Regions from separate parts of the Rossellomorea sp. LjRoot5 genome, predicted to be linked through region 1. Evidence: riboswitches for the same ligand, from Rfam matches in the RefSeq annotation. Region 1 holds a riboswitch; each other region holds the start of a gene.
The links. A riboswitch is a leader RNA that binds a small molecule or an ion and turns the genes downstream of it on or off. The one in region 1 is predicted to bind lysine.
Positions count from the first base shown of each region.

Region 2: another riboswitch for lysine. It lies ahead of ACSQ2E_RS03740 (Na+/H+ antiporter NhaC family protein); the one in region 1 lies ahead of lysA (diaminopimelate decarboxylase).
Region 3: another riboswitch for lysine. It lies ahead of ACSQ2E_RS07360 (aspartate kinase); the one in region 1 lies ahead of lysA (diaminopimelate decarboxylase).

Region 1 covers NZ_CAXUQN020000001.1:3,428,439-3,439,061, reverse strand. Annotated here, with positions in the region: gene ACSQ2E_RS17525 (BglG family transcription antiterminator) at 1-1,061, shown strand, start outside; gene ACSQ2E_RS17520 (mannitol-1-phosphate 5-dehydrogenase) at 1,067-2,206, shown strand; gene ACSQ2E_RS17515 (2OG-Fe(II) oxygenase) at 2,749-3,396, shown strand; lysine riboswitch at 3,515-3,691, shown strand; gene lysA (diaminopimelate decarboxylase) at 3,806-5,092, shown strand; gene ACSQ2E_RS17505 (ABC transporter permease subunit) at 5,203-6,072, shown strand; gene ACSQ2E_RS17500 (ABC transporter permease subunit) at 6,069-7,097, shown strand; gene ACSQ2E_RS17495 (DUF1836 domain-containing protein) at 7,325-8,032, opposite strand; gene htpX (protease HtpX) at 8,190-9,071, shown strand; gene ACSQ2E_RS17485 (N-acetylmuramoyl-L-alanine amidase family protein) at 9,243-10,409, shown strand; gene rlmD (23S rRNA (uracil(1939)-C(5))-methyltransferase RlmD) at 10,570-10,623, shown strand, end outside.
Region 2 covers NZ_CAXUQN020000001.1:755,391-766,013, reverse strand. Annotated here, with positions in the region: gene ACSQ2E_RS03755 (M23 family metallopeptidase) at 1-129, shown strand, start outside; gene ACSQ2E_RS03750 (methionine/alanine import family NSS transporter small subunit) at 169-276, opposite strand; gene ACSQ2E_RS03745 (sodium-dependent transporter) at 278-1,804, opposite strand; gene ACSQ2E_RS03740 (Na+/H+ antiporter NhaC family protein) at 2,085-3,647, opposite strand; lysine riboswitch at 3,764-3,945, opposite strand; gene yunB (sporulation protein YunB) at 4,025-4,789, opposite strand; gene ACSQ2E_RS03730 (HD-GYP domain-containing protein) at 4,848-5,960, opposite strand; gene ACSQ2E_RS03725 (YunC family protein) at 6,262-6,564, opposite strand; gene ACSQ2E_RS03720 (bifunctional metallophosphatase/5'-nucleotidase) at 6,621-7,973, opposite strand; gene ACSQ2E_RS03715 (sulfite exporter TauE/SafE family protein) at 8,001-8,825, opposite strand; gene ACSQ2E_RS03710 (DUF72 domain-containing protein) at 8,847-9,692, opposite strand; gene ACSQ2E_RS03705 (hypothetical protein) at 10,209-10,623, opposite strand, start outside.
Region 3 covers NZ_CAXUQN020000001.1:1,439,246-1,449,868, reverse strand. Annotated here, with positions in the region: gene sdhB (succinate dehydrogenase iron-sulfur subunit) at 1-238, opposite strand, end outside; gene sdhA (succinate dehydrogenase flavoprotein subunit) at 238-2,001, opposite strand; gene ACSQ2E_RS07370 (succinate dehydrogenase cytochrome b558 subunit) at 2,075-2,683, opposite strand; gene ACSQ2E_RS07365 (YslB family protein) at 3,035-3,472, shown strand; gene ACSQ2E_RS07360 (aspartate kinase) at 3,532-4,770, opposite strand; lysine riboswitch at 4,958-5,136, opposite strand; gene uvrC (excinuclease ABC subunit UvrC) at 5,237-7,006, opposite strand; gene ACSQ2E_RS07350 (hypothetical protein) at 7,003-8,481, opposite strand; gene ACSQ2E_RS07345 (FTR1 family iron permease) at 8,616-9,536, opposite strand; gene ACSQ2E_RS07340 (hypothetical protein) at 9,581-10,330, opposite strand; gene ACSQ2E_RS07335 (glycosyltransferase family 2 protein) at 10,450-10,623, opposite strand, start outside.

The DNA of each region.
Region 1 (10,623 bases):
ATATGGGACCGTCCATCTTCCGGTTGCAGCAGGAGCTTGATCTTTTTAATCCTCTGACGGATGAAATCAGGAAGAAGTATCCGGTCTTATTTTTAGCGGTGAAAAAGAGTCTGGAAATGGAGTTTAAGGATATCTCGTTTCCTGATGATGAGGTGGCGTTCATCGTCCTTCATTTCGGATCCGCCATGCTGATGAATGAAGAAAAGGTCAATATTCAAGCCGTAGTCGTATGTCCGACAGGAATCGGGACGTCCAAGATGCTCGCCAGCCGCATCCAGCGGGAACTGAGCATGATCAATAAGGTTGAAATTCTTTCGATAAAAGATTTCCAGACAGCGAATCTTGAGGAGTACGACATTGTCATTTCTACAGTCAGGCTTCCCTTTACTGAAGTGGAGTACATTCTGGTGAGTCCACTATTGAGTGAGAAGGACATCGGATTCATACAAAGCTACCTGCAGAATAACGTCGAGAAGCTGACGAGGAAAAAATATTTGAAACCATCACCGAAGTCTGATGGGAAAGCCGAAGTGAGAATGCTCCTTCAGGAGATTAAAGACGTCCATTCCAGCATGGAAGCCATTCTTACCAATTTTCGCGTGTACAGAAAGCAGTCGACGGGAAATCATGTGAGGATCCTTAGTGAAATGGTCGACCAGGTGAACCGGGACGGACTTCTTCAACAGCCTCGAGCGGTCCTGGACCAACTGATGGAAAGGGAGAAGAAAGGCGGACTAGGTATCCCGAACACGAATATGGGGCTTTTCCATTGCCGGGATGACAACGTAAATAAACTGATCTTCCAGGTGGCCCATCTGGATGAACCTTGCAAGATCAAGGGGATGGATGGTGCGGAGATGGAGATGAAGAGCCTCCTCCTGATGCTTGCCCCGGAAGTATTGAGCAGGCGGGAACAGGAAATCCTCAGCCTGATCTCTACAAGCTTAATCGAAGATCATAGATCGATGATGATTTATTCGTCCACGAATGAAGCGATCATCCTGAAGAAACTGGAAGAAATCTTTCTGGACTACTTACAAACTAATTTGATAAAGGAATGATGATGTTGAAACAAGCCGTACATTTTGGAGCAGGAAACATAGGCAGAGGGTTTATCGGAGCATTGTTTTCCCAATCAGGTTACCACGTGACCTTTGTCGATATTGCGGAACAAGTAATCAATAAACTGAATGAAGAAGGACGCTATGAGGTGAAACTCGCAACCGAGTCGATGGAAACGGAAACGATCGAGAATGTGTCCGGCCTGAACAATCTTCATCAGGAAGAGGATGTGATCGACACGATCGGCCGCTCCACTTACTTGACGACGGCCATCGGACCGAACATCCTGCCACGGATCGCTCCACTGATCGCAAAAGGGATCGCTAAGCGAGTGGCTTCTTCAGAAGAACCGTTATACGTGATCGCATGTGAAAACCAGATCGGTGCAACGGATATTTTGAAAAAGCATATTTTAGAAAATCTTGATGAAGAAACGGTTGCAAAGCTTGAAGGCAAAGTCTACTTCTTCAATTCAGCGGTGGACCGCATTGTACCGATGCAGGATCAAGGTTCTTTGGACGTCCTCGTTGAACCATACTATGAGTGGGTGGTTGAAACGACGGAAGAAATCCCGCCTGTTGTAGGAATGACGATTGTTGAAGATCTTGCACCATTCATCGAGCGGAAGCTGTTTACGGTGAACACGGGACATGCTGTCATTGCTTACCTTGGATATCTGAAAGGGAAATCTACCATTGATCAGACATTAGCCGATGACGAAATCGCTGTACAAGTGAAGGAGACGTTGAAAGAAACAGGCGCCTATCTTGTGAAGCAATATGGTCTCGATGAAAACGACCACCTTGCTTATATTGATAAAAACATCGAACGCTTCAAAAATGCCTACTTGAATGATGACGTCACCCGTGTGGGACGCGCGCCGATCAGGAAGCTTGGTCCCGATGACCGCTTGATCCGTCCGACCACCGAAGCCCAAAAAGCGGGATTGTCTTATTCGTATCTCGCCAAAGCGATTGCAGCAGCGTTACTGTTCGACAATCCTGAAGACGAACAAGCCATGGAAATCCAGAGCATGATCAACGAGCACGGCCCTGCTCATGTCTTGAAAGAAGTGAGCGGACTGGATGCGAATAGTGAAATCGTGAAGGAAGTATTGGTTCAGTATGAAGCATTGAAGAAATAAATTGATGGACTGTCGGATGGGATCCGGCAGTCTTTTTTGTTCTTTTTAGAAGGTTATATTTTCAGACCATGTATTTGGTAAATAAAAAATGATGAGGAAGACGTTTACGACAATGGTAGTAAAAAACTAAACCTTAAAGTTGATTGGAGCGGAAGGTGCTCGACTCCTGGGCTCTACTCACGCCCCGCGGAAAGCGAGCACCTGGAGTGGAAATCAACCACTACTCGTTTTATTATAAAGGTTTCCATACGTGTCCTTTCTGTGACACCCTCCAACCCACTCCAATCCTACACCTGAGTCACCCACATTATTTTTCAGGGGAAAAAGAAAAAATAAAGATAGAATTCCCCTCATCCCGGGTGTAAAATATAGTAAAATACACTCTCATACTTTGACATCCAGGAGGAAACAACCGAATAAAATATACAGTTATGCCTATTGTTGCTATCACTTTTTCGAGTCTGGAAGATTTAAAGAATGCTTCCACTAATATAAGAATTCAGAATGTTAAAAATACGATAAGAGGTTGATGAAAGTTGGCAATGAATACGACTGAAATAGCTGTAAAGGAACAAACGATTTTTCACCACACCGGGAATAAGATCAAGACGGAAGACCGGGATATCCAGATCATCGCGAAAATGGAGGAGCCCCTGATCGTCGTGCTTGGCAATGTACTGAGTCATGAAGAATGTGATGAACTCATCCAATTGTCAAAAGACCGTGTCGAACGCTCAAAAATCGGGAATACAAGGACAGTCGATGGACTGAGAACAAGCAGTTCTGTATTTTTAGAAGAAAGTCATGACGTCGTGACACGAGTTGAAAAGCGAGTCTCTCAGATTATGAATATACCCGTTGAGCACGGGGAGGGTCTTCAAATCCTGAACTATAAACCGGGTCAGGAATACAAGGCCCACTTCGATTTCTTTTCGGCATCGGCAAGGCCGGTGAAGAACCCGAGGATCAGTACCCTCGTTATGTATTTGAACGACGTAGAGGAAGGCGGGGAAACTTACTTCCCGAAGCTGAATCTCTCTGTTTCTCCACAAAAGGGAATGGCGGTTTACTTCGAATATTTTTATGATAATCAAGAATTGAACGACTTGACGCTCCATGGCGGCGCACCGGTTGTCATCGGGGATAAATGGGCTGCGACCCAGTGGATGAGAAGGCAAGCTTTTAAGTAATGGAAAGGAGGAGTAACCCAAGGGTGGGATGCTCCTCCTTTTTAGAACATTCAAAAACCAATTGACATCCATTTCAAGAGAATGATATAGTTATTCCAATAAAAATATACAGTCACTCTCTGATAATAGAGGCGCGAGAATGATGAGTACCTTCTTTGAGAATAATGGATTCCGGGATAAGTTGGGAAAGGCAGATCGCCGAAGCAGAAAATAGCCAATTCTATTTTTTGTTGGGCCAGCATTGAAGAAATGCTGGACTGTCACAATGCAAAAGTTGTGGAGCACTATTGAAGAGATGTTAATACATAGTCTTCATCTTGTTTCCGTAAACTTTGATGAAAAACCGTATGAGCATCTGCTTCATACGGTTTTTTGTGTTTTTTTTAGAGAGTCTAAAGGAGTTTAGGATATGAGTACAGTTGATGTGAATGTTCAAGGAGATTTAATGATCGGTGGGCTGGGTACAGGTGAATTGGTGGAAAGATATGGCACCCCCCTGATGGTTTATGATAAAGGGAAGATCCGTGGGAATGCGAAATTGTTCCGGGATGCATTCAATGAAAGTGGTCTGAAATATCAGGTGGCATATGCGAGTAAGGCATTTCTTTGTAAAGAAATGGTGCGCTTGGCGGAACAGGAAAACCTATCGTTGGATGTCGTCTCTGGCGGGGAATTGTATACGGCACTTGAAGCTGGATTCCCGGCGGCACGCATTCATTTTCACGGGAACAACAAGTCCGAAGAGGAGCTTTTAATGGCTCTTGAAGCTGAAATCGGCTGCTTTGTCGTCGATAGTTTCCTTGAACTTGAACTGCTGCATGACCTGGCAAAAGAGCGGGAGCAGGAGGTGCAGATCCTCATCAGGGTCACACCGGGCGTGGAAGCCCATACCCATGAATACATCACGACGGGCCAGGAAGATTCGAAATTCGGATTCAGCATTTCAAACGGACAGGCGGCCACGGCGATTCAGCTTGCGATTAGAAAGCCATACTTCTCATTGCTCGGTCTCCATTCCCATATCGGATCCCAGATCTTTGAACAGGAAGGCTTCGATCAGGCGATCCTGGTACTGTCTGATTTCATGCAGCGGATACGGATTGATTTGGACGTCACGATGCCGGTGTTGAATATCGGTGGAGGTTTTGGTGTCCGGTACACGGAAGAAGACCAGCCTTTGCCGATTCCGACCTATGTCAAAGGAATAACGGATAGTGTGAAGAACTATTTTGCCAAAAATGAATACCCACTCCCGGAAGTATGGGTGGAGCCTGGTCGAAGCATGGTGGCAGAAGCGGGTACGACGTTATACAAAGTGGGTTCGAAGAAAATCATCCCGGAAGTGCGTACGTATGTGGCGATTGACGGAGGGATGACGGATAATATAAGACCGGCTCTGTATCAGGCGAAGTATCATGCAGTACTTGCCAACCGTCCAAATGAGGAATGTACGGAACGTGTGAGCATTGCGGGGAAATGTTGCGAATCTGGTGACATGCTCATCTGGGACCTGATGCTGCCGCCGACGAATTACGGTGATATCCTGGCTGTCTTCAGTACGGGGGCATACGGGTATTCTATGGCGAGTAACTATAACCGGATACCGAGACCTGCTGTTGTGTTTGTGGATAACGGGGTATCCCGGGTCGTGATCGAACGGGAGACGTATGCGGATCTTGTAAGGAAAGATCGGTAGGGAAGAGAGAGGTGGAGTCCAAAAGGGTTTCCACCTTTTTTTATGGGATTTTTTGGGTGACTATGGTAATATAAAGGAAACTTTATCCAATGAATTCGGAGGATCAATCTATGAATCTCAAATCGATCGGTTCCATGGTGATGAAATTTGTCTTCGTTCTGTTCGGGATCGTCCTCCTGACGGCACTCATCGGTTTGTTCAATGATGGCGTGGACCTCAGCCTGCAACAATATATGCTCAACATTGTGGAGATTTCAACATCCCTCGTCCATTCTGAGTCGATGACCATCACGAATGAATCGAACAACTCGTATCCGATGTTCCCGGCATTCTGGGAGCCGTATTTCTATTCTGTTTCAATCTTTTTGTCTGCCTTTCTTTTATCCGTCCTTATGGGCATCTTCCTTGCGTACTTCACACATTTGCTGCCCTCCCGTTGGTCAAAGTTCATCCTTAGAGTGACAAATCTTCTCGAGTCCACACCTGATATCTTCATCTTGATTGTCATTCAATACAGCGTCATCCTCATTTTGAAAGAGACGGGTGTGCTGCTGTTCCCTATTGTCGGCTCTCAGGAAAAGGTGTATCTCGTTCCGGTTGTGACCCTGTCCATCTTGCCGACAATCATGTTGTTCCGGATCATCTATCTACTGGTCAATGATGAATACGGGAAGACGTATGTTGATCTGATCAGAAGCAGGGGGATGTCCAAGCACTCGATTTTCTTCATCCATGTCCTGCGGAATATCGCGTTCAGCTTATTGAATCATTCCAAATCTATCATTCTTTTTCTCTTATCTTCCTTAATCGTGTTTGAAAGATTATTTAATATTTATGGCATCACACACTTCATCCTGTCATTCTCTCAAATGGATGTGATCTGTTTCAGTCTGATCATGTTTTATCTGCCTGCTTTTGTCCTGCTCATCCTCATCAGGCTCATCGTTGATCGGAAAACCGGGCAGAAGGTGGTGATATGATGTTGAAAAAACTGATGAAGAATCGGTCATTTATAATGGGGTTTATTTTTCTGTTCGGTATGTTTGCCGCAAGTCTTGTTTACTATGTTGGCTGGGGGGATGAGGTGCCGAAGCTGGATCTTGTGAAAAATGAAGAGGGGGATTTTCTCAGCCCTCCATACTCCCCGATAGAGTCTCCACCACTTGGCACCGACAATTTTAACCGGAATATCTTCTCTCTTATCATTGTTGGGGCGAAATATACAATAGGGGCAGCGCTCTTGATCACGCTATGCAGGGTATTGCCTTCCGTTTTGATGGGGTTGGTACTACATTTCTACTTGAAACCAATCAGGAGAATCATTGATAACATTGTGGATGCCGCAAACTATTTTCCGCCGACGTTATTATCTTTTTTATTATTGAATTGGATGTTGCTGGATGGGCCGTTACATCATCCTGAGGGATTCCCTTATGATTTTACGGATAAAACGATTTTTTACCTGATCATTCTTATCGTGATTTCACTTCCGAGTCTGACACTGCTATTTACGAATGAATATGACCGGATCATGAGTCAAGAGTTTATAGATAGTGCGAAAGTGCTGGGGGCAACGAAGCGTCATTACATCAGAAATCATATTCGCCCCTTTATTCTTCCGCAGATTCTTCTCGTGTCGATCCGGGAATTTATGATCATCATGCTGTTGATTGCACATCTTGGGGTTTTGAACATTTATATCGGGGGATCGTCACTTAAGGTAGACCTTTTTGACAATCCGTTCCTGGCTTCCATTTCTCATGAATGGTCGGGTCTCCTCGGCGGCTGGTGGCAATTCCTGTGGACGACCTATCCGTGGATTTCTTTCATCCCCGTCGTTTTCTTTACCTTGACGATCCTGTCGGCAAAGCTGATGCTGATCGGGGCGACGCAAGTGGTGGAAACCCTGGTGGAATCTTCAACAGATAAAGGTTCGGCTGAAGAAATCCAAAACCGATGCCTAAAAGACAAAGAAATGTTCCAACTTGTGAAAGAGACGAAGTGAGAGGCTATATCTATTGGTCCGTGAAATTATTAAGGCTTATGAATTGAGACAGATTGTAGGGAAGAAGATGCCTTAATCAAGGCATCTTCTTCAATTTCAATCAAACTATTTGGGTTATCACTTTTAGAGAGGGACGGACCTATGATTTTCATGAGAAACCCAAGGGGGACGGGCCTTCATTTGCAAAAATGAAGGTCCGTCCCTCTGTGCCTTCCTCGCATTTTCCGTTAAGATAAGGCATCCATTACATATTTCTTCGTGGCAGCCTGATAAAATCCAGCCTGGACCGTCAAGACGGATACAATCATGGCATTAAGGACTTTGGTTAGGTTTTCTTCTGCAATCCCGTCAAGCGTCCCTAGCATCGTTCGGCACTCTTCCTTGATGAATTCGTCAATATGTTCGTTGACTGACCCATCTGCCGTTTTGATGGACGGGAGGGATTGGTGGTGGATCTGATCGAAGACAGATGCATAGGCAAGATAAAGATCCGTAGGGTTAATGATGTCATCGGTGCGGTCTTCGATATTATTGAATACAAGGGTCAGGATCTTACGGATGGATTCAAAATCCAATGTCGCTTTGAGATCTTCGACGATGAACAGCATGGCAGCCTGTTCCGTAGTGTATTTTTTACCGAGTTGCGGGGAACCAATCAACCCTTTTACATCCCGCTTCACCCAGTTCTGGACGGTGCTTTGGGGGAAATTGGTGAATTCGATCAAATTTCCAAGGGACACGATTTCATTGAGGGAAAAACCGATTTCACCTTTGGTGGGTTTAAGGATTTTTCGAATGATGGGTGGACGCTCGCTTTCCTGGACCAGATCCGACCAAACTCCCCCAATCACCTCATGTGGAGTCCTGCTCGCAGTGCCGTTCAGAGACAGCAGCAGGTCGGCCATATTTTTGCGTGTCAGTTTAAACGTTTCCATCGTGATTCCCCCGTCTCTTTTGCAAATATCTTCTTCTATACTACTGGTTAGGTGGTGACTCGTCAATTTCACCTTTTGCTTGTATTTTACACATGAAAGATTTATAATAGAATCAGATACAGGTTCTTTTGAACTTGAAATAGGAGTGAGAATCAAGATGGGGAAACGTATATTTTACTTCCTGTTAACGAACGTTTTAGTACTACTGACGATTAGTATCATTTTTTCCGTCACAGGAGCGGGGAATTATATCACTGCTTCAGGCGGATTAGATTTAGGTGCATTGCTTGTATTCAGTGCGATCATCGGTTTTTCCGGAGCTTTCATCTCTTTGGCGATGTCACGCTGGATGGCGAAGAGGATGATGGGTGTCCAGGTGTTGAATCCGGATGGCGCTTTATCTTCTGAGGAACGTGCCGTGATCGAGAAAGTCCACCGTCTATCAAGAGCGGCAGGACTCACGCATATGCCGGAAGTGGGAATCTATCACTCTCCTGAAGTGAATGCATTTGCCACAGGTCCTTCGAAGAAACGCTCACTTGTTGCCGTTTCGACTGGATTGCTTCGTGAAATGGATGATGATGCGGTGGAAGGCGTCATTGCCCATGAAGTGGCCCACGTTGCGAACGGTGATATGGTAACGATGACCCTGCTCCAAGGTGTGGTCAATACATTCGTTGTCTTCCTGGCGCGGATCGCCGCATGGATTGCGTCCCGATTTGCAAGGGAAGAAATGGCACCGATTGTTCATTTCATTGCCGTAATTGTCTTCCAGATCGTCTTCTCGATCCTGGGAAGTCTCGTTGTCTTCGCTTATTCACGTCATCGTGAGTATCATGCAGATAGAGGCGGAGCGGATCTTGCCGGTAAGGATAAAATGGTCCATGCCCTGCAGATGCTGAAAGCTTACTCAAGCCGGATGAAGGGGGAAGACGACACTGCGATTTCTACGTTGAAAATCAATGGACGACGTAAATCAGCGATGTTCTCGACTCACCCGGATTTGGATGAGCGGATCAGTCGCTTGCAGGCGAAATAATAGAAGAGTAAAAAGGTGTCTGACTCCGATAAGGGGAGTCGGGCACCTTTTTTATGTTATCTGATGACAAAGTCATGAACGGATGCATTTATATTCTTTTATACTTTTTCCCCTCGCCGTGACCATTTGTACAAGCTGTGAATATTTTACTAGTAAAGGAGGATACAAAATATGGCAAAAGCTAGTGATTATTTAATAGCATTGGATGATGGTCACGGTCTCGGGACAGCTGGTAAACGGACGCCTTATATTCCGTCTATCGGAAGGCAGATCCGGGAAAACGAGTTCAATGAGAAAGTGACCTTATTTTTAAAATTGGAATTGGAGAGATGCGGATTCCGGACGCTGTTAACAGCTCCGACGGATGCAGATACTCCGCTTCAGGCGAGAACCGATGCCGCTAATTCCATGGGGGCAGATGCACTGGTTTCCAACCACTATAATGCCTTTGATGGGAAGTTTGATGGCCCGGGGAAGGATGCAGAAGGGCGTTCGCTTCATGTATATTATAACGATGCAAAGGATAGAAAACTTGCTGAGAATATTGCGAAGTACTTGAAACAGGGGACGAAGCAGGTGTACCGGGGGATTATTGAGCAAAATCTTCATATGACAAGGGAGTTCAATGGTCCGGCGGTGCTTGTAGAGAATGGCTTCATGGATAATGAGAGGGAAGCGTTGCTCATGATCAACGAGGATTTTCAGCGTGAGACGGCAAGGGAGCAGGCACTGGGAGTGTGTGATTTCTTCGGGGTGTCTTATGTGGCTGCAGGTAATGGTGGGAACGTTGGGTCACCTCCCGCTTCCGGTGGGACAAGCAGTGGGAATTTTGTCGGCAAGCGCGTTGAGAGTATTTATAAAGGAGCAGAAGGTCTTGACTTCTACAGCCGGCCGACCTTCGATGATACCTACCGTGCTGGAATATTGAAGTACGGGTATGGATTTCCGACGATTGTCCGGAAGCTGAAGGTGGAAGGTGCCGATATGTATGAAGTCATGAACTCCAGGGGCTATGTGTTTTATGTGACGGCATCACCGAAATATGTGAAGGTGGAAGGAAGTGGACAGCAGGGGGGACCAGTCTCACCGCCACCTGTACCAGGAGGACCGATTGCCATTGGGGAAATCACCATTATTGGCGTCGCGAATGCCGCCATCATACAAGATCGTCCGGATCGCTTGACCTCAAAAGATCTGGGTACCATTAGAAAAGGCCGTACCCTTCCCGTCACGGGATCCGTCAGGGGGGAAAACAGCAGCTCAGGCTATTGGGAAGTCGTCTACAACGGAAGAAGAGCTTATATTACCGGTGAATTCGGAAGTTACAAAGCCTATTAGTCTGTTCACATCAAAGAAGGGGCCTTACACTTAAGGCTTTTTTTTTGTGCTACTTGCCCCTATATCCTTGTTGCATTCCGCCTCCATTTTTAATAAAGTATAGAGTTAGAGAGCAAGTTGAAGGAGGACGTAGAAATTGTCGAATATCAAACCAGAAACGATGGTTGCCACTATAGAAGAGTTAGATCAAAAAGGGTCCGGACAGGCTGTGATC
Region 2 (10,623 bases), 2.7 Mb from region 1:
GGGAAATTCCCGCCGCATTTGCATTATGGAATGTATAAGGATAATGGCCTTACTGAATGGTCCTTTGATCCCTACCCCCATCTTAGAATGTGGGAACGCCAGGACAGGATCAAAAGCAAGAAACATTAAAAAAGCAGACAATGGACATTCCATCGTCTGCTTCTTTCTCTATACCTGCTTTTTTGATTTGGAAACAGCGTTCATGATACTAGCTGCTAATCCACCCCAGATGATGACCATTCCGACTATCATCATTGTAATTGCGCTACCAGTCATGTTAGCTTACCCCCTTATAGCTATCGGCTTCTGTCTTGGCATGCCAGCGTTTAAATCCGAAGGCCACTCCTACAATGATGGCAAAGGCAGCTACGAACCATCCACTGTACAGAATGAAAGCATCTGAATATCCTTCGTAGTTACCAGTTTCCGTTTCAAACTCTTTTAGTAAATTCATTTTGAATAATCCGAACATCATCCATCCAAGCACGATCGGTGTGATAACGCCGAGACATACTTTCCACCAGGCACCAAGCTGGATATCCGAAATTCCATTCGCATGGGATTGGAATCCTCCCAGCTTGCGCAGGAACCAGGCGATCACGACTACTTCCACTAATCCGACAAACGCCACTCCGAATTGGTTGATGAAGTAATCCGCTACATCTAGGAATAACAGTCCACCCTGTGTGGCAAAAAGAATGGAAACGATAGCTGAAAGTCCACCACCGAAAAGTACGGCTTTGTTACGGGAAATCCCGAACTTCTCAGATACGGCTGCTACATAGGTTTCCGAAATGGAAATCAACGAAGACAGACCGGCCAGTACAAGTGAAACAAAGAATAAGAAACCAAATACTTCGTTGAATGCCGGGAATTCGTTAATGATCTGCGGGAAGACAACAAACGCCAGACCCACACCGCCGCTTACTACATCCTGCACTGCCACACCTTGTGATTGGGCCATGAAACCAAGTGCCGCAAACACCCCGATACCTGCCAATAATTCAAAGCCGGAGTTACTGAACCCTGTAATGAACGCATTGTTCGTAATATCCGATTTCTTTGGCAAATAACTTGAGTACGTAATCATGATGGCAAAGGCAATGGATAAGCTGAAGAAAATCTGTCCATATGCCGCCACCCACACACCCGGATCGGCAATTTTACTGAAGTCAGGCTTGAAGAACGCATCCAGACCATCCATCGCGCCGGGTAAAGTTAAAGCGCGAACAACGATAATTAAGAATAAGATAACAAGTGCTGGAATAAAGATTTTATTCGCTACTTCGATTCCTTTCTTTACACCTTTGAAAAGAATACCCAGTGTAACGGCCCATACAATTACAAGCGGGATGAATACCCCAGGAACCACACTTCCCGTCTGACCCGCGTCCACGGTCAATTTTAAATAATCATTGAACAGGAATGACTCTGTATCCTTCCCCCAGCCTAAATTGAAAGAAAATACACTGTACGACATCGCCCATGCGATAATGACGGCATAATAGGTAGAGATGACGAATGCAATTAAGACCTGCCACCATCCAAGCCATTCTGTTTTCTTATTAAGACGGAAATAAGATAACGGTGCTGAACCACGGTACTTATGACCAATTGTAAATTCAAGTACTAATAATGGAATACCTGCTGTTAGAAGAGCGAATAAATAAGGAATAAAGAAAGCTCCCCCACCATTTTCATACGCCACTGCCGGAAAACGCCAAATGTTCCCCAGTCCGATTGCTGAACCGACAGCTGCCAGAATAAATCCTGCCCGTGTCCCAAATTGTGCACGTTTCTCCATGCTGTTCCCCCCTAGTTCTTTCCAACTACCCCCATGAGGTATTTGAAATTTTTATATTTTCAGATTATTTATAATCTAAAGACAGTATAGCTAGTTCCAGGCCAATTGTCAAAGCTTTATTTTAGTGATTTATTGAGAAATTCACCAAATTTCTACAGTACTATTTCACTATAAGAATTTTGTCGAATTTTGGAGAACAGGAGACGATAGGATCAGGAGGAGAACTCTATGTGAATCCATAAAAAAACCAGAAGCCTACATGGCTCCTGGTTTTTATGAATTACTCTGCAGATGCAGGCTTTGCTTTTTCACCGAACAAAAAGGAAAAGGCCAAGATCAAAATGATGACTACGGCGAGACCAAGAATGGTGCTGCCGGTGAACCCCAATACAAGGTAACCGATGGCTGCAACAACCGCACCGATTACGGCATATGGAAGCTGTGTGAGCACGTGATCGATATGGTTGCTTCCCGCTCCTGTGGAAGAAAGGATCGTTGTATCAGAAATAGGTGAGCAGTGATCACCCAATACAGATCCCGCCAGTACCGCTGCCATGGCAGGCAGTAAGATGCTCACGTCTGAAGCTGCAGCAATTTCACCTGCGATCGGCAGTAATATACCAAACGATCCCCATGATGTTCCTGTTGAGAATGCCATGATGCCGGCAACCAGGAATAAGATGACCGGAAGTGCCTGCATCGGCAGATTCGATTGTTCAACGAGGCCAGCAAGATACGTACCCGTCTGCAGCTGATCGATGAGTGTCACGATCGTCCATGCAAATATCAGGATGTAAACAGCCGGCAGCATCGACTTGATACCTTCCACTACAGCTGTCCCGATCGCACCCGCTTCGATTCCTTTCAAGCTGACTTGGCGAAGGAAGAAAATCAGGGAAATAAGAAGTCCGAATAATCCACCATACAATAAGGATTTGGTTACATCCGTATTTTCAAAGATCGGCAGCAGGTCAAAGGATCCCACCGCTTGATATCCAGTCCACAGCATCATGGAAACAGTCCCGATGACAAGGGCAACGATCGGCCAGACAAGATCGCCTACCGAGCCTTTTGAGCTGACTGGGAGATCATTTTTCAATTCGCCGGGAATCTCTTTGCCTGGATCATAAAGATCTCCCGTTTCAAGGGCCCGTACTTCATGCTCTTTCATTTTTCCAAAATCGAGTCCCTTATAGGCAACCATGACGACAAGCAGTACTGCTGCCCATACATATAGGTTCATTGGAATCATTTGAATGAACGCTGAGAATGCCGTGTACTCCGTGATATTATGTGTTGCAAGAATGGAGCCGATGATCCCGATAATATACGCTCCCCAGCTTGAAATCGGGGATACGACACAGATCGGAGCCGATGTTGAATCAATGATATAGGCTAATTTAGCACGTGAGATTCTATGACGATCCGTGATGGGTCTTGAAACCTGTCCGACAGCAAGGGCATTAAAATAGTCGTCAATAAAAATGATGATACCCAGTACCGCAGCTAGAAGCTGTGCGCCCTGTCGTGTCTTCACACGTTTCATCGCCCATTCACCGAATGCGCGGCTCCCGCCGGAAATATTCACAAATGCCGTGATGATACCAAGAATGAGTAAGAAGAAAATGATGTAGACATTCCAGGTGTTAAGTCCGCCATCTGCGACAAAGATGCCTTTAAAGGCGTCCCACATAAAGCTGAATGTTTTGGTAATTGAGAAATCTGCCAACAGAAAGGCAGACGCAACGATTCCTACTCCCAATGAAAGTAGAACCCGTCTTGTAAGGATAACCATAAGAATGGCTAAAAGGGGTGGTAATAATGAGTAAATCGTGTTTTCCATAGTGTCCTCCTCCTATTTGATAGGGGGGGAACCATCGTAGCATGATAGAGGATAATAAAAAAAGGCAACGATAGAGAAGCTATCATTACCTTAGTAAGTAATTTAAGTGCTCCATCACGATCTGTAGCTCCCCATTATAGAGATTCCCTATAATGACAGTGTTATCCTTCTTCAAGATAACCCCAGCAAATACACATTTGACATGTATAATTACTTCGGCAAAAGTTCCCTTTCATCTGTTCTCACAGTTGTCATTCTCAAACAGCTTACTCTTGAACTCTGCGCCTCTACCCCATCGGACTGATGATGTGGTGTGTTATAAAATTTTCTTTATTAATATACCAAACTATCATTCTTTTGACAACTTTTTTTCCTGACTAATTTGTGGGAAATTCGATGGAAGGACTCGATTCCCCTCCACCATTGTTATAAAATTGCGGTACATCCAGATGAACGGTCCCCATCGCAACCAGGATATCCTGCTTAATTGTTTCGGTTTTCGTTGCAAACGGGATGATGATCTGCACATTCACTTCAAGCTCCACAAATACCTTCACAACCGCATTATTGATCCCGAACTGCTCAACCGTCGTTTTCACATCGGAACGTACATCACCGATGGAATGAAAGCGGATCGGGATTTTCGGCCCCAGGTTCCCGAGCAATACGTTGTTCGTTGCCTGCCCCAATGGAACAGAATAGGTAATGCCCTTCGATGTTTTCGACTTCCCTTCATCAAGCTCCACTTCAGTGAGAAATTCTAGATTTTCAATATTCCCCGCTTCTGCTTCCTGAAGATTCTGCTGCACAAGATTCGTAATTTCTGCCTGGACCCTGTTGATCGTCTGTGTATTATATTTAAATGAAACGATATCTCCTTCTGAATTCTTCACTTCTTCTGTTATATCTGAAATATCCAGTACGTCGGCAATCTTCTTATTGATCGCTTTGTTTATCACCAGGGTACCGATCCTGCTTGTTTGTGTTTCGGCATACGCAAGGAGAGTCGGCTTCAACCCTTTGTTAATGATCCACAATCCGAATCCCGTTGAGATCATAAAGAATAGAAACGTAATGATCATGACATGTCGAAAAGGCAGCGGACCTCCTCTTCGGGGTTTGTAGGTTTTGAACTTTGACAAAAAAATCCCCCCTTACAAGCTATTTGTATGCATTGTAAGGAGGGTTTAGCGCAAAAAATTATTTAATCTTAAGAGATTGCGGTTCATAATCCGGATCAAAGCCTGTGATCACCTTGTCTAATTCCTTGCTTAAATCGAGTGGATAAGGAGAGTCTAACTCCTGACCATCTTCTTCGATGATTCGTACCACAGGGCGGTCTGTGACGCCCCTGTTTTGATCGGTCACAATTGCTTTCCGTCCATCATTCAGTTCCACGATCATACCATTCGGATACATCGCAACCGATGAGCGGAAGGCTTCAATCACATTTGAATCGAACAATGTTCCCGATCCCGCATACAAGACCTCCAATGCCTGATGAGGAAGCATGGCTTTCCTGTACACCCGGTTTGACGTCATGGCGTCAAATACATCGGCCACAGCGATGATCTTTGCGAACGGATGAATATCTTCACCCTTGATCCCCCGCGGGTAACCCGAGCCATCGAGCCTCTCATGATGCTGATAGGCACAGTGTGCGATGATCAGGGAAACTGAATGAAGCTGTCTCAGAATGTCAAAGCCATGTTCAGAGTGTTTCTTGATTTCCGAGAATTCGTCTTCCGTAAGTTTCCCGGGCTTTAACAGGATCTCTTCAGGCACGAGCATCTTACCGATATCATGGAGGATCGCCCCAACCCCGAGCTGCTCCAGCTGCTTCTGTGAAAGCTTAAGTTCAAGACCGATGGAAAGTGTATATAACGTAACATTAAAAGAGTGATGAAATATATAGGAGTCGTATGTAAACACATCTGTCAAAATCGTCAGAAGATCATTATTCGCCTTTACCTCGGACAGGACGACATCAATCACCTGCTTTAATTGAGAGGCACTATCTTCAATCACAAGGAGACTTGGCTTCTCTTTGGAGGTGCTTAATTGATTGAAGGCCATCTCGATATTCTGAACCGCCTCTTGTCTCACTTTACTCGAAACGGTCCCCTTCACATGGATTCCACTTGAAAGAGAGTCTTCAATATAAACATACTGAATACTAAGCTCCTGCAATCTGTGGATCATGCGTTCTGTAATGGGAACATTATCATGAATCAACGCTTGACCTCTCATATTATATACCGTTGTAGCTAGAACCATGCCGGGTTTCAAAGCCCTTGTTGATATAAGCCTCATAGAATTCTCCTATGTAATTATTTCATTTTTCGACAAAATTTCCTAGTATCTCCATTATAAAGGATAAAAAGGAGCTTGCAAGGTGTATTTGTTTATATATTCATGAAAGAATATCGAAGGGTTCAGATGAATTTTATGAAGGTGTCGCGTGCCGGCTGAAGAGGATTTTTGTTACCTTATTTTGTTAATTGACGCAATTACTTTACTATCGATTTTGACGCAATAATTCTTAAAATGACGCAATCACTCCCTCAAAAATAAAGACCAGCCACTCAATAATGAGTACTGGTCATTCTCATGTCTATATCATTTTCAACAGCGCGTCCTTTCCGGCCATTCCCGTGTGGATGCCGAGATTCGCTGCTTCGTAGGTAACGGACTCCAGCGGCGCATCGAGGAGCTGATCGATGGTTTTCACACCAACCGCTCTTCCAGCGATGATCCCCCTGTCCTTTAATTTTTCATTGAGCAGCGCAACATCAAGTGCCCCACACATTATATATCCTTTTTCACTCGTCACGACGAGGAGATTGGTTTTCGGAAGTGCAACAGAAATCGCTGTAAAGGTATGTCCCCCAATGGTAATCGGAGATACATTCATCATGTTTCATCGCTCCCTTCACTCATATGTATGTCATGAGTGTGGAAACGGTGAGACATTTACTGTTTCAATTTCCATTCGAGGACATCCCGTAAAAATTCCGGCATAAAGTACTTCTTCTCGAGCCTCTGTAGGTCCGGAAAGAAGTGGCCGAATGTAAACATATCCGGCAGGGCCAGCTTGTATATCTTCCCGGACTCGATCGGACCGTTTCCGATGAAGATGTCATGGTCTTCAAAGTAGATATTCGAATACACGAACCTTCCCATCACTTTCCCTCTGAAACCAAGTCCTTTCACTTCAAGATGCGGCCAGTCCTCATTAAGAGTCTGCTTAATGATTTCCTTCAGCTCGGCTCCCTTCACTCGGATCATGCAGGGGTTGATCGGGTGGGGAAGGATGCGATGCAAATCCTGCTTTGTCACCATTCCTTCGTCAAGTCCCTCTATGAGAAGACCCGCATTTAGGAAACCGCAATCAGCTCCACACCACTCCATTAGTGCATCACAAAGCACTTCAGGAAGCGGGGACGCCTGAAACCAGTCAACCGGGAAAGCGTTTGTCAGGCAGGTCACTTCCTGCTTTAATAACTCCTCCCCTTTCCGGATCCATTGATCTCTTTCCTCCGCTTCCTTCACAACAGCCGGAAGTTCCCCCTGCTCATATAGTCGTGCCTTCTTTTCCATGACCTGCTTGGTGGCTGTATCCACCTCGATTGTGATATGACCGACATAATGACCATATTTTCCTGCAGCACCGAGCATGGTGCCATTCACCTCTTTCCCCTGAGGCAAGACATGGTGAGTATGGGCACCAAGGATAACGTCTATTTCAGGGAATTGTTCCCCGATCATCTCATCATCCCTTATCCCCAGATGGGAAAGGAGTATGATCATATCGACGCTTTGGCGAACCTCCTGAACCAACTTCTTCAGTTCAGCCAAAGGGGAGGTAATGTTCCAGCCGAGAGCTTTATAAAATGGTTTGAAATAGGCCGTTAAACCTAGGACGCCAATCCTCATACCACTGCCGGTCTCATATATCCGGTAAGTCTCCACCCATCCTGGACGCCGTGAGGAACGATCGAACAGGTTTCCTACAATCACATCAAACCGGGCACTGTCATACAGACTGTTTAAATCATCATAATCCAATGTGATCCCTTCATTGTTTCCGATTGTTACAGCGTCGAACCCGGCTTCATTTAATAACTTGACGTTCCCTTTTCCTAACGTCGCTTCTGTCAATGGATGCCAGCGGTCCACATGATCACCGATATCAAATAGATACACAGACTCTCCGTCATTCACATGCTTCTGTTTTCTCCGTTTTAAAAAATCCCTTATTCTTGGCCAGTTCTCAAAGTGACTGTGAAGATCGTTCGTATGATAAATATGAATGGTTTCTCCCATAAATCGTTCACTCCTATTGGAGGAATGTTATCCTGTCATTCCTTGATAAATCAATCGAATACCAATTAAAATCAAAATAATCCTCAAAACGCTCACCAATACTTTGGACTCGAGCTTCGTATTGATATATGCCCCGGCCTTTGCCCCGATCCAGGCTCCCGGAATCAGAGCCAGCGCATACAGCCATTTGACATTCCCGAACAACACATGTGTTCCCGAGCTCACCAATGCCGAAAGGAAAATCATAAACATCGATGTTGCAACAGCCACATGGGGCGGGAAAAGAAAAATCAGAATCATGGCAGGGACCATGAGAGAGCCGCCGCCAATGCCGAACAACCCCGATGTAAACCCCACAACAAAGGCGATCAATACTCCAAGTGCCGGAGGATATCCATACCGGAAGGTTTCTCCACTTGGATCGGTAAATTCCCTCTGAAAAGATGCATCCCTGAATTTTTCTATAGGCTTTAATTTATTCCTGATCATCAGAATAAGGGCCACCACTATCATGAAAATGCCGAAATAAAGATTAAAGCTTTCCATATTCAACCCCTTGTTCACCCAGGCTCCAAGTATCGACCCGGGTCCGCTCCCAACAAAGAAGATCAATCCGCTTTTATAATCGACGGTTTTATGCTTTAAATATGCAAGGGTGGAAGATAACCCTGTAAATATCATGATGACCAGTGAAGTACCCACAGCGGTCTGCGGGTTCATCCCTTCTACCAGGCTTGTATATGTACCAAAATAAATCAGGGCCGGTACAATGATCACACCACCGCCTAAACCGACCAGTGATCCTATCGCACCTGCCAAAAGCCCAATTGATAGAAGAACAATCCATTCCATCTGCCTTTCATCTCCTGTCGGCTAAAATAAATCCAGCTGCTTCGGGGCAAGTCCTTCATACTCAAGCCCCAATAATTCAATCAATTCTTTCGCATTATCAGCCGCGTCTCCACCTGAATTATTGTTAAAAAGGATATAAAGATCCTTAGAGCTTTCGTGCAAATGATGGAGATGGGGGATCCATTCCTCGAGCTCAGCACGATTATAGCGATATAAATAGCGGACCTCCCGCCAATCTTCGCCATTCGGTTTATTCCACCCATAGAGATTCCTGCCGTGAAACCGGATGAGAGTGGCATCTTCATGCGTCGCTTCCAGCACCCGCGGCACGGATCCTTCACCTGCCTGGGGTTCATCACAAATACTGTGGATCCACCCTTCCTTTTTCATGAAGGCCAAAGTCTTGTCCCGATACTCGGACCTGAACCAGCTCTGATTGCGGAATTCAAGTGATACAGGAAGATCTTTCAATTGCTCCCTGCAATACCGTATATAATCGACATTCTCTTTTTTTTTACAATCGTACCATGGTGGGAATTGAAGGAGGACCATTGCCAGTTTCCCTGCATTCGTGTATGGAGCAAGGGACTCTTTAAAAGCTCTGAACATCTCTTCCTTTGTTTCAAAAGGGATTTCACCACGCTGATGACCTGTCATTCCCTGGTATGCTTTTACAATAAATTTAAAGTCCTCTGGTGTTTCCTTTACCCACTTCTCCGCGTTTCGAATTGGCTGGACAGCATAAAACGTCGTGTCCACCTCCACAATGGGGAAATGAGCTCCGTATTCCTTTAATTTGTCCCTGGGGGAAACATTCTCATAGAGGGTATCATGATCTCCCCACCCTGTAACGCCTATGTATATCATCAGCATTCACCTACTTTATTATGAACATGTCCATTTTATCATAAGGGAAATGGAAATTCTTATCTTTGGATTCATCGCGGAAAAATTGTGGGGATTGGAACCAGAAAAAAACTCCCCTGATGACTCATCAGGGGAGTTTGATTGATTATTAACCGATAGAACCTTCCATTTCGAACTTGATTAACTTTAATGATCGTATTGCTTGAATTGAAATCAAAGTAACTGTCTTATCAATGTTTTCCTAATTGCGTTTTTCAAAGTTTATTGTATTTTATCAAACTGTTTCGGCACAAAATCGGCACATCTTTAGACAGTGAAGCGCGCAACTTAATTACCTCTCGCTTCTTTAGAGAATAAAAAGTCAATAGAGAATCAAAAACCCAGAGCCAATTAGGTCTGGGTTTTTCACTAAAGTACATTATTAAATCATTTACAATGTTATTTCTACTGCTAAAGAAAGTATGATTTAAAGATTCACCCTGCATAACCAAGAATTCTTAAAGTAGTACAGAAGTTTCAGGTTATTCCATTAAACTCCTTAACGCGAGATGCTTCGTAATATACACTACTAATTTCGTTAAGGGTAAGGAAATCAATATATCTTTGCTCTATTCTTTGAAACTCTTCAGGATCCAAAGCTTTCCCTTTAGCCATTATAGTGCTATCAAGGTCAGTAAAGTAATCAATAGTGTACTGCGCGTCTAGTTTAACAAAACTAGCTAAATAAAACGGTGGATTATAAAGAATAATCCTTTCATTAGAAGAAAAGAGTAATTTATGCTCTTTTCCTTTTATAGAAGAAATATTAAGGAGAGATAGTTGTGATGTACTTTGATCTGCATCCAACACAAGAAAAGTACGGGGATAAGTGCACTCTTGGCCATCAGCAAAATCTAGGCATAGCTTTAATCCTTGACCTTTTTGAATATTC
Region 3 (10,623 bases), 2.0 Mb from region 1:
GTTTACCGTTGATGACCATTGAACAAGCTCCACACACTTCTTCTAGACAGTTCATGTCCCAGTTAATCGGAGTTGTGTGTTCCCCTTTTGCATTGACCGGATTACGACGGATTTCCATCAAGGCGGAAATGACGTTCATATTCGGTCTGTAATCAAGTTCGAACTCTTCTTGGAAAGGGGCTGTTTCCGGGCTTTCTTGACGAGTTATGATAAAACGGACTTTTTTATTTTCACTCATCATTTACTTCCCCCTTTATTCTTAGAATAGTCACGCTTACGCGGTGCAATCAGTGATGTATCTACATCTTCATAATGGAATTCAGGAGTGTTCGTCGCGGCATTGTATTTTGCCATCGTCGTTTTCAGGAATTCCTCATCATTACGGTCCGGGAAGTCAGGTTTGTAATGGGCTCCGCGGCTTTCGTTACGATTTAATGCACCGATTGTGATGACGCGGGCAAGTTGCAGCATGTTCCACAATTGACGTGTGAATGTCGCCCCTTGGTTGCTCCATTTAGCCGTGTCATTGATGTTGATATTTTGGTAACGTTCCATCAATTCCTGGATCTTTTCATCCGTTTGTTGAAGCTTGTCATTATGACGTACGACCGTTACGTTATCCGTCATCCATTCCCCAAGCTCTTTATGGATGACATAAGCATTCTCAGTGCCATTCAGAGACATAATGTTGTTCCATTTTTCTTCTTCCTGTTTCACATAGCGGTCGAATAATGAAGATGGGACAGATTCTACCGTTTTCTCAAGTCCTTCAATATACTTAATCGCATTAGGACCTGCAACCATACCGCCATAGATAGCGGATAGTAATGAGTTAGCACCTAAGCGGTTACCACCGTGCTGAGAATAATCACATTCACCTGCTGCGAATAAACCAGGGATATTCGTCATTTGATCATAATCGACCCATAGTCCACCCATTGAATAGTGAACGGCAGGGAAGATTTTCATTGGGACTTTACGTGGATCATCGCCCATGAACTTTTCATAGATTTCAATGATTCCGCCAAGCTTGATATCAAGCTCTTTTGAATCTTTATGAGACAGATCGAGGTAAACCATGTTCTCGCCATTGATACCAAGCTTTTGGTTTACGCACACATCAAAGATTTCACGTGTGGCGATATCACGGGGTACAAGGTTACCATATGCAGGATACTTCTCTTCAAGGAAGTACCATGGCTTACCGTCTTTGTATGTCCATACACGTCCACCTTCACCACGCGCCGATTCACTCATAAGACGAAGTTTATCGTCACCAGGAATGGCTGTCGGGTGAATTTGAATGAACTCACCATTTGCATAATACGCACCTTGTTGATAGACGATTGATGCAGCTGAACCCGTATTGATGACAGAGTTTGTAGACTTACCGAAGATGATCCCCGGTCCACCGGAAGCCATGATTACGGCATCTGCTGCAAATGATTTGATCTCCATCGTTTGAAGGTTCTGGGCAACGATCCCTCTTGCGACTCCATCGTCATCAATGACGACTCCAAGGAATTCCCAACCTTCGAACTTGCTTACTAACCCGGCCACTTCATGACGGCGAACCTGCTCGTCCAATGCATATAATAATTGCTGACCAGTCGTTGCACCGGCGAAAGCAGTTCTATGATGCTGCGTGCCACCGAATCGACGGAAATCCAGTAATCCTTCCGGTGTACGATTAAACATGACACCCATACGATCCAGCAAATGAATGATCCCGGGTGCTGCTTCCGTCATTGCCTTAACAGGCGGTTGATTCGCTAAGAAATCCCCACCATAAATGGTATCATCAAAATGCACCCAAGGAGAATCCCCTTCTCCCTTTGTGTTAACGGCTCCATTAATACCGCCTTGCGCGCAAACAGAGTGAGAACGCTTAACGGGTACCAGTGAGAATAAATCGACTTGCGTTCCTTTTTCTGCTGCTTTAATTGTGGCCATCAAGCCGGCTAAACCGCCACCGACAATAATGATTTTGCCTTTACTCATCGTGACTCACTCCTTTTCCTACCATACTTCTAAGAGCACTTACCTATCTATCAGACTCGTATATTTTTTCTGCTTATACGAAGGCAAAGATTGCACGCATACCGACAATCGATAACGCAACAAAAATCCCGATCGTAACATATGTAGCAATTAATTGAGAACGAGGTGTAACCGTAAGTCCCCAGCTAACGCAGAATGACCATAATCCATTTGCAAAGTGGAAAATCGTTGAAAGAACACCTAGCACGTAAAATCCTAACATCAACGGATTGGATAAAATATTTTCCATCATCTGGAAATTCACTTCAGCGCCGAACGCTGCAGCGACCCTTGTTTCCCAAATATGCCATGTTACGAAAATAAATGTGATCACTCCAGATACGCGTTGAAGTAAAAACATCCAGTTACGGAAATAACCAAACCTGCTTGCATTATTCTTGGAAGTGAATGCAATGTAAATTCCGTAAATTGCATGGAAATACAATGGAAGGAAGATGATAAAGATTTCAAGGAAATAACGGAAAGGAAGACTTTCCATAAAATGTGCCGCCTGGTTAAATGATTCTTCCCCACCAGTGGCAAAATGGTTCACGACTAAATGTTGTGTTAAAAATAATCCAACTGGAATAACACCTAGCAATGAATGAAGCCTGCGATAATTAAATTCTCGATTTCCAGCCATGATTTACCCCCCTTAATGATAAAATATGAATTCGTTTTCTAATACCTTTTACTAATGATTAGACAACGATACATATTTTATATTGTAACAATAATGTGACATGTTCATTTTACTCCCAAGGAGTGGAAGCGTCAAGAAAACGTATACATAAATTCGACAATATCGCAAAAATATTTTCAATATATCAACAACGAAAAACATGAGGTTTTGCCTGATTAAATGTTCGAAAATTCTAATAAATAAACAATAAATATTATAGCACCAAAATATCCCAAGGTCATTTTTTCAAGGTATGGGATGATAATTACCTCTTTCATGTATATAATAGTTTTATAGAAAGAGGGGATTTACTTGGAACAGAAAAAAGAAGAAGTACATCAGCCGTCCGTTCCAATCTTCGGATATGAAATGTTACGCGACATCTTGATTCCAGACATATTAGGAAAGCACACACCCGATATCCTGTACTGGGGAGGAAAGCAGCTCTCGAGGAAATTCCCCCTTCAGTCAACGGAAGAAATATCTTCCTTTTTCGAGGAAGCAGGATGGGGCACCCTTACACTTCTGGAACAAAAAAGAAATGAGATGACATTTGAATTGAATGGACCTGTAATCGAACGGCGTCTGTCACTGAAAACGGATGTGAACTTCAAACTGGAAACGGGCTTTATTGCCGAACAAATTCAGCTTCTAAGAAAATGTGTGGCAGAAGCTGCTGACGAATTACATAAACGGAGTCAATCGGTCAAAGTGGTTGTAAGATGGGACGACAAAGACCGGATTGAGTAGTCAATCTCCTAGTAAAGGGTTGCCCTGATCATTCAGGACAACCCTTTTTCATGATGATCTTACAGCGTGACTTCTTCCATCTTCACGGCATCCAGATGAAAGGCCGTATGTAAGACACCTGCCGCCTTTTGCATATTCTCGCCATCCACTACTGTCGACACTTTAATTTCAGAAGTGCTGACCATTTTCACCACAATGTCATTTTGAGCCAGTACTTCAAACATTTCCGCGGCCACACCCGGGTTTGAAATCATCCCCGAACCGACGATGGAAACTTTCGCAAGCCCACTCTCATGCTCGACGTGTGTGAAATTCAACTGCTCTTTATTTCGTTCCAGAACAGCGAGGGTTTCATCGAGATCGTGCTCCTTGATGGAGAAAGATAGATTGGTCGTTTTCTGATCCGTCTGGGTCTGAATGATGATATCTACGTTCAAATGATTTTCGGCCAACGTTGTGAACACAGATGATAGTCCTGTTAAAGCATTTCGCAGTCCAAATACAGTGACGCGTGTAATTTCATTCTCAAAGGCTACCCCTCGTACGATTAAGTTCTGTTCCATGCTTGCTTCCTCCTCAATATACGTTCCTTCCACTCGTTCAATACTGGATCTGACTTCTAAAGGAATTTGATAATTCTTGGCAAACTCCACAGCCCTTGGATGCAGGACCCCCGCCCCGAGGTTTGCAAGTTCGAGCATTTCATCATAGGAAATCGACGGTAACTTCCTTGCTCCTTTTATATAGCGGGGGTCTGTCGTGTAAACCCCGTCTACGTCTGTATAGATGTCACAGCGCTCCGCTTTCAGGGCAGCTGCAATCGCAACGGCCGTTGTATCCGACCCGCCCCTGCCAAGTGTTGTGATTTCACCCGAATTTGTCATGCCCTGGAATCCCGCCACGATGACCACTCTTCCTTTCTGAAGGTGAGTCGTCATTTTATCGGTATGAATATTTGTAATCCTTGCATTGCTGTGGACAGATTCCGTTTCGATGCCAGCCTGCCAGCCCGTGAATGAAATGGCATCATGTCCCGATTGGATAAGGGCCATCGTAAGGAGTGAAATGGTCACCTGTTCCCCGGTTGAGAGCAGCATATCCATTTCTCTTTTGCTCGGTTGGGACGTGATCTCCCTTGCAAGACCAACAAGTGTATCCGTCGTTTTTCCCATGGCAGATACGACGACGACCACATCATTCCCTCTTTCTTTTTCTTCAATGATCCTAGACGCAACATTTTGAATTCTTTCCACAGACCCTACTGAAGTGCCACCGAATTTTTGAATAATAATACTCACGACTTCTCCCTCTTTCTGAGCGTCGCCGCTCTTTTTCATGATGAAGAGTACAATCACAATCATCCTAAACGTTCATAGGACAGGATCTTTATAACAAAATCCTGCGCTGATAATAAAAAAAGCAATGAGAATAATATCTCATTGCTTTATGAACATACAGCAGAACATACAAATAGGTTCATCGGCATTGTGAGATAGCTCTCCAAGATTGAATCATCTTGACAATCCTGCATTTCTTAAACGCAGGACCAGCAGATATAGCATGAGACTATAACCACTTCGGCGATTCTCCCCTTTCCAGGCATGTCGGCGGGGCTCATCCCCCTCTTTACCTGTACTTTTGAAGTTCGCACCTCTATCACCACTTAAAAAGTGATAATGTTATAAATTTTTGTTAAGTATAGCACATAAAAAATTGTGATTCAATGCACAATTTTTAAATAAATTGAATTCATTTATTCAGCTGCTACTTCAACTTCTCCACCAATATCTTTGCCACGGCTTCTGGAATTCCGATTTCTGTAAATTCCTCCACTGTCGCTTCTTTCATCTTTTTCATTGAACCAAAGTGTTTAAGAAGCTGTTTTTTCCGTTTTGGACCGATGCCGTCGATGTCGTCAAGGGTCGACTGGAATGCGCTCTTTCCTCGAAGTTGACGGTGGAAGGTGATGGCGAACCGGTGAACTTCATCCTGGATCCGCTGCAGGAGATAAAATTCCTGGCTGCGCTTTTCGAGGGGGACGATCTGCAACGGGTTTCCGTAAAGCAGTTCCGACGTCTGATGCTTGTCGTCTTTCGCAAGGCCACCGATCGGGATGTCGAGACCCAATTCATTCTCAATCACATCCCTTGCCGCTTCGATCTGACCTTTTCCTCCATCGATGATGATGAGATCCGGTAAAGGAAGTCCGTCTTTCAACACTCTCGTATATCTCCTCCGGACAACCTCCCTCATGGAATCATAATCATCTGGCCCCTTGACGGTTTTAATCTTGTACTTGCGGTATTCGTTCTTGGCAGGTTTCCCGTCCAAGAAGACGATCATCGCCGAAACAGGATCACTTCCTTGAATATTTGAGTTATCAAAGGCTTCAATCCGGAAAGGCGTATAAATGCCCATATGATCCCCCAGGCGCTCAATGGCTTTAATCGTCCGCTCTTCATCTCTCTCGATCAGTGCGAATTTTTCTCCAAGTGCCTGCTTGGCATTTTTCTCTGCAAGCTTCACAAGCTCTTTCTTCTTTCCACGTTTCGGCCGGGTCATTTTTACCTCCAGAAGTTTTTCCGCGAGATCGATGTCAATCGCTTCAGGCAGAAAGATCTCTTTCGGCTTAAAGTGGTTGGATTTGGAGTAGAACTGACCTAAAAACGTGAGAAACTCATCCTCAGGTTCATTATAGAGAGGGAATAATGACACATCCCGCTCAATGAGCTTACCTTGCCGGACGAAGAATACCTGAACACACATCCAGCCCTTATCAACGAAATATCCGAACACATCACGATCCGTGAAATCGGTCATCGTCATTTTCTGCTTTTCCATGGTCGCTTCGATATGAAGAATCTGATCGCGGAATTCCTTCGCTCTTTCAAATTCCAGATTTTCCGAGGCTTCATTCATTTTCACCGTCAGCTGGTTCTTGATTTCCTTGTATCCGCCGTTCAAGAATCGGGTTATTTCATCTGTCATGTCACGGTATGTGTCTTTGCTCACTTCTTTAATACAGGGAGCAAGGCATTGGCCGATATGATAGTAAAGGCAGGCACGGTCGGGAAGATTCGAGCATTTCCGTAAAGGATACAAGCGGTCGAGAAGTTTTTTCGTTTCATTTGCCGCCCCGACATTAGGATAGGGACCGAAATACTTTCCCTTTCCCCGTTGGACCTTTCTTGTGGTAATGAGTCTCGGGTGGCGTTCATTCGTTAACTTAATGAACGGATAGCTTTTATCATCCTTCAACATGACATTGTATTTAGGGTCATACTTTTTGATCAAATTCATTTCGAGGACAAGGGCTTCCAGGTCAGATGACGTCATGATGTACTCGAAATCCTCGATCTCCCCTACCAGCCGCTGGGTTTTCGCATCATGGGAGCCGGTGAAATAGGAACGCACCCGGTTTTTCAATACTTTGGCCTTTCCCACATAGATGATCGTACCCTGCCTGTCTTTCATTAAATAACAGCCCGGTTGGTCGGGAAGCAGCGCTAATTTATTCGTGATATTCTGATTCATCCTTCTTCCTCCTCCCTCTGTTTCTCCCATTTATATAATGTCAGGTCGTGATAGATGGGATCGATGAGCTCACTGGAATGGAAATGCTTCTCGACTTTAACGAATCCATCCACCTGGATCCCCTGTTTTTTAAACCCTTCGACTACTTTATCTGTCAGATAAATATCCCGTTCAGGGTAATACCCTGCGTCAGTGGTAAACACTTCGTACGTTTGTACTTTCTTATGAATAAAAGGGACGTCAAGATACTCGAGTACCCTGGACTCTTCCCATGTATATACGACGAGAGGCTTTCCTTTCCCTTCACTCTCTAAATAATCGGCCATTTGATAGACAGCCGGAACGTCCGATGCATGTTTATATAATAACGTACTTGTATGGTAAACCTGAAGCAGAAGGAATGAGAGGACAAGTTTGAAACCTGCCCGGGAAAGTCGTTGTGAAAGCAGCTTTCCCGCTCCAAGGAACAAAGCGATCCCGATCAAAGGCAAAGCATGACGGGGCTTCATCACATTCTGGGCAAAAAGGGCCCAAAGAAAATAACTTCCCATTAGCATCAGCATCAGGCTTGTCATATAACGATTCCCATGCGAATCCTTCCTTACTGCAGCCAAACCGACCACCATTAGAATGAGAAGGAGCAGGGATTCACCTACACCCCCAACCCAAATCGTGTTGACAAAGATCAGTTTCACGATTCTGTCCAAGAGGCTTAGACCTGAGGCGCGGATCGTTCCCCCCCATTCTTGAAAATGTCCGTTCGTGAAGGAGAGGCCCAATCGGAGGAAGCTTTCATATCCCCCTTCTGACATGCTGATGCCCGCTACCCAGAGGAGCTGGAACAGGATTGCAATGAGGAGGTAAACGAAGGTATCCAGAAATGTTACCATGCCTTCCTTCCACTTTCTGTACAGGACCATCAGGATCCCGATTCCAAAGACCAGATAGGATAATCTGATTCCAAGAAGCAGGCTGAATAGGAACAGGGGAAGGATGAGAAATCCGTTATGAGTTCTCTCATTGGCGAAAACCAAACTCCATATGTACCACCACATCACCCCGACTGCCGCTCCCTCGGACATCGGCTGATTCACCATCAGGACTGTGAAGCTGCTCGTATAAACGATCGCCGCTGCCATCCCTGCATAAGCCGGTCGCACGATTCGTTTCATCAACAGAAAAAGAGGGATGATCGCACTTCCATATAGGATGATATTAAATAGGGTCAGGGCTTGGACGGGATCTCCCACCATCAGATGAAGGACCTTGCCTCCCAAGATGAAATAAGGATATCCTGGGAAATGGGGCTGCATCTGATACATATCAAAATGCAGGACACCCAGTGCAAAATCCACCATATCCCAAGTAGCCGCGTAGGATGGGATCCACATCACCTGAAGAACAAAAATAGCCATCACAGCAAATGCCCCTGCCACATTCGGCCAACTCATAAACTCCCCACTCTTCACTCTCAACGACTTCACCCTCATACTTTGTTAGACTCTCAACCATTAAAAAAAGCACCAAACATACATTCCTTTAAAGAGTGTACACCTTTCGAAAAGGGTGTTCAATCTTTAAGGGTAATGAGGTTTGGCACTGATACAATTTATTTAGCTTGTGGACTCAAATCCTTCACTCCGCCTTTGACCTCTTCCTTTGCTTTCACCGACTCCCGCTTCGGTGCAGTCAGGAAGTAAATCGCTACGAAATAGCCGATATACGAAATCACTTCTTCGATGGACGGCATGGAAGAATATCCGAACAACGCTTTAAGGAAAATGCCTACATCACCGGATAACAACGGGGCAGTTCCCGTATCACGCAAGTAATGGGCGTAATCGATCGGATGCTCAGGCAGTAACCAGGTCAGGTCGTAAAGATGTGGAATCACACTGCCGATCAACCCTATATCCTGCATCATGGAAATCGCCTGTACAAGAAGTCCTGCAGATATGAGGATAATGAATGCACCGGTCACTTTAAAGAAGCTCTTTAATGAAATTCTCATTGTGCCTTTAAAGAAGAAGTAAGCTACGACACAACCGATGACGACTCCCGTAATCGCTCCCCAGCCCTGCATGGCCGCTCCGATATCCCCACCTGTGATGGCGGCGAAAAAGAATACGGTTTCCACACCTTCGCGGAGCACAACGAGGAACGAGTGGATCACCATCCCGACGATATTACCTGTCGAAATAAAATGCTTCATTTTCCCTTCCATGTTTCCTTTAAGATCACGGCTGTGCTTCGCCATCCAAAAGACCATCTGGGTAAGAAGGACGGAGGAGACCAGCATGATGCCGATCTTCAGGTACATCTCGCTTCCCATGGCGGCAAATCCCGTAAAGACGACCTGAAAGAGCATCGCTACGCCTACACTGGCTATTATCGCTAATCCTGCACCCAGCCAGACAAACTTTGTAAACCGGCCATGATTCGTTTTCTTCAGATAGGTAGTGATGATCCCGATGATCAGTAACGCTTCCAGGACTTCACGAAAGGTGATCAGTAAAGCTTGTAATTCCACATTAGTTCCCCCTTACTTGCTTAAAGACTATTTCTATAGTGACCTTATTTACGTTTTCTGACGGCATACACAATCGCTGCAGCAAGAACCCCCACGATAATGATGATGGGTAACCAGTTCTTCAGGTTGGAAATATCCGTCCACTCCTGTTTCCCGCTTGATTCCTCAGTGGCACTTTCAGAAAAATGTCCGACTTCAAGACTTTTAATGTCGAATTCTTTTTGCAGCGAATCCACTATGACTGTTTTACTTTCTTTAAAAGCGTCCTGATCGGATTCCTTTGTTCCGACTCCGAACAACCCCGGGTTCCCGAGGGATGAGAGCGCTTGATCGAATTCAGTCCTGATCTTTTGATCCAATTCAGGGTTTTCCCCTTCTACTTTCGGGGATAACGTTTTATATGTAGCAAATCCTTTTGCGAGTAATCGCTTACTCGTATCATATTCCGAGAAGTTTTTATCAATGCTTTCAAGTCTTCTGGCAATATTGAGGACAAGGAGTTCATCCAGGTTTTCAATTGCCTCTTTCTTTTCTTTGTTATCAAGGTTCTGAAGGATGATCTTCGAAGGTTCTTCACCCATATGCTGATCCACTTCTTCTCGAACCGTTTCATAAATCTTTTTGGACTCTGAATAATTCGGAGGGTCTTCATCAAGCTTGATCATGATTTCTTTATATGCTTCTGCTATTTTCTCCTCACTCGGGTCGCCGTATGAATAGGCGGATGCCTGTGAAGACAGCATGATACTTCCTAATAAAAACAGTAGTACGGTGGTTATGAACGATTTTTTCATGTATGATTCCCTCCTATTTTCAATGATAATGATTATCATTCGTATTGTCAATAAAAAATAAGTACTCAAGCATAGGAGCCGGAGTACTTATTTTTTGTTAAAGATGAGGTTTTATGTTGTTATTTTGCAAAATGGTTCGTTCCTTCATCTGAAGGGATGTAATGAGCCTGCTCTTCCACATATACCTTCTCCACCGGTTTTTTCATCTCTTGTATAATGGCGGGAAGAACAGAAGACATATAGGCTTTGAACTTAATGAAGGACCGGCCCGTCGTTCTCACATAATACAAAAT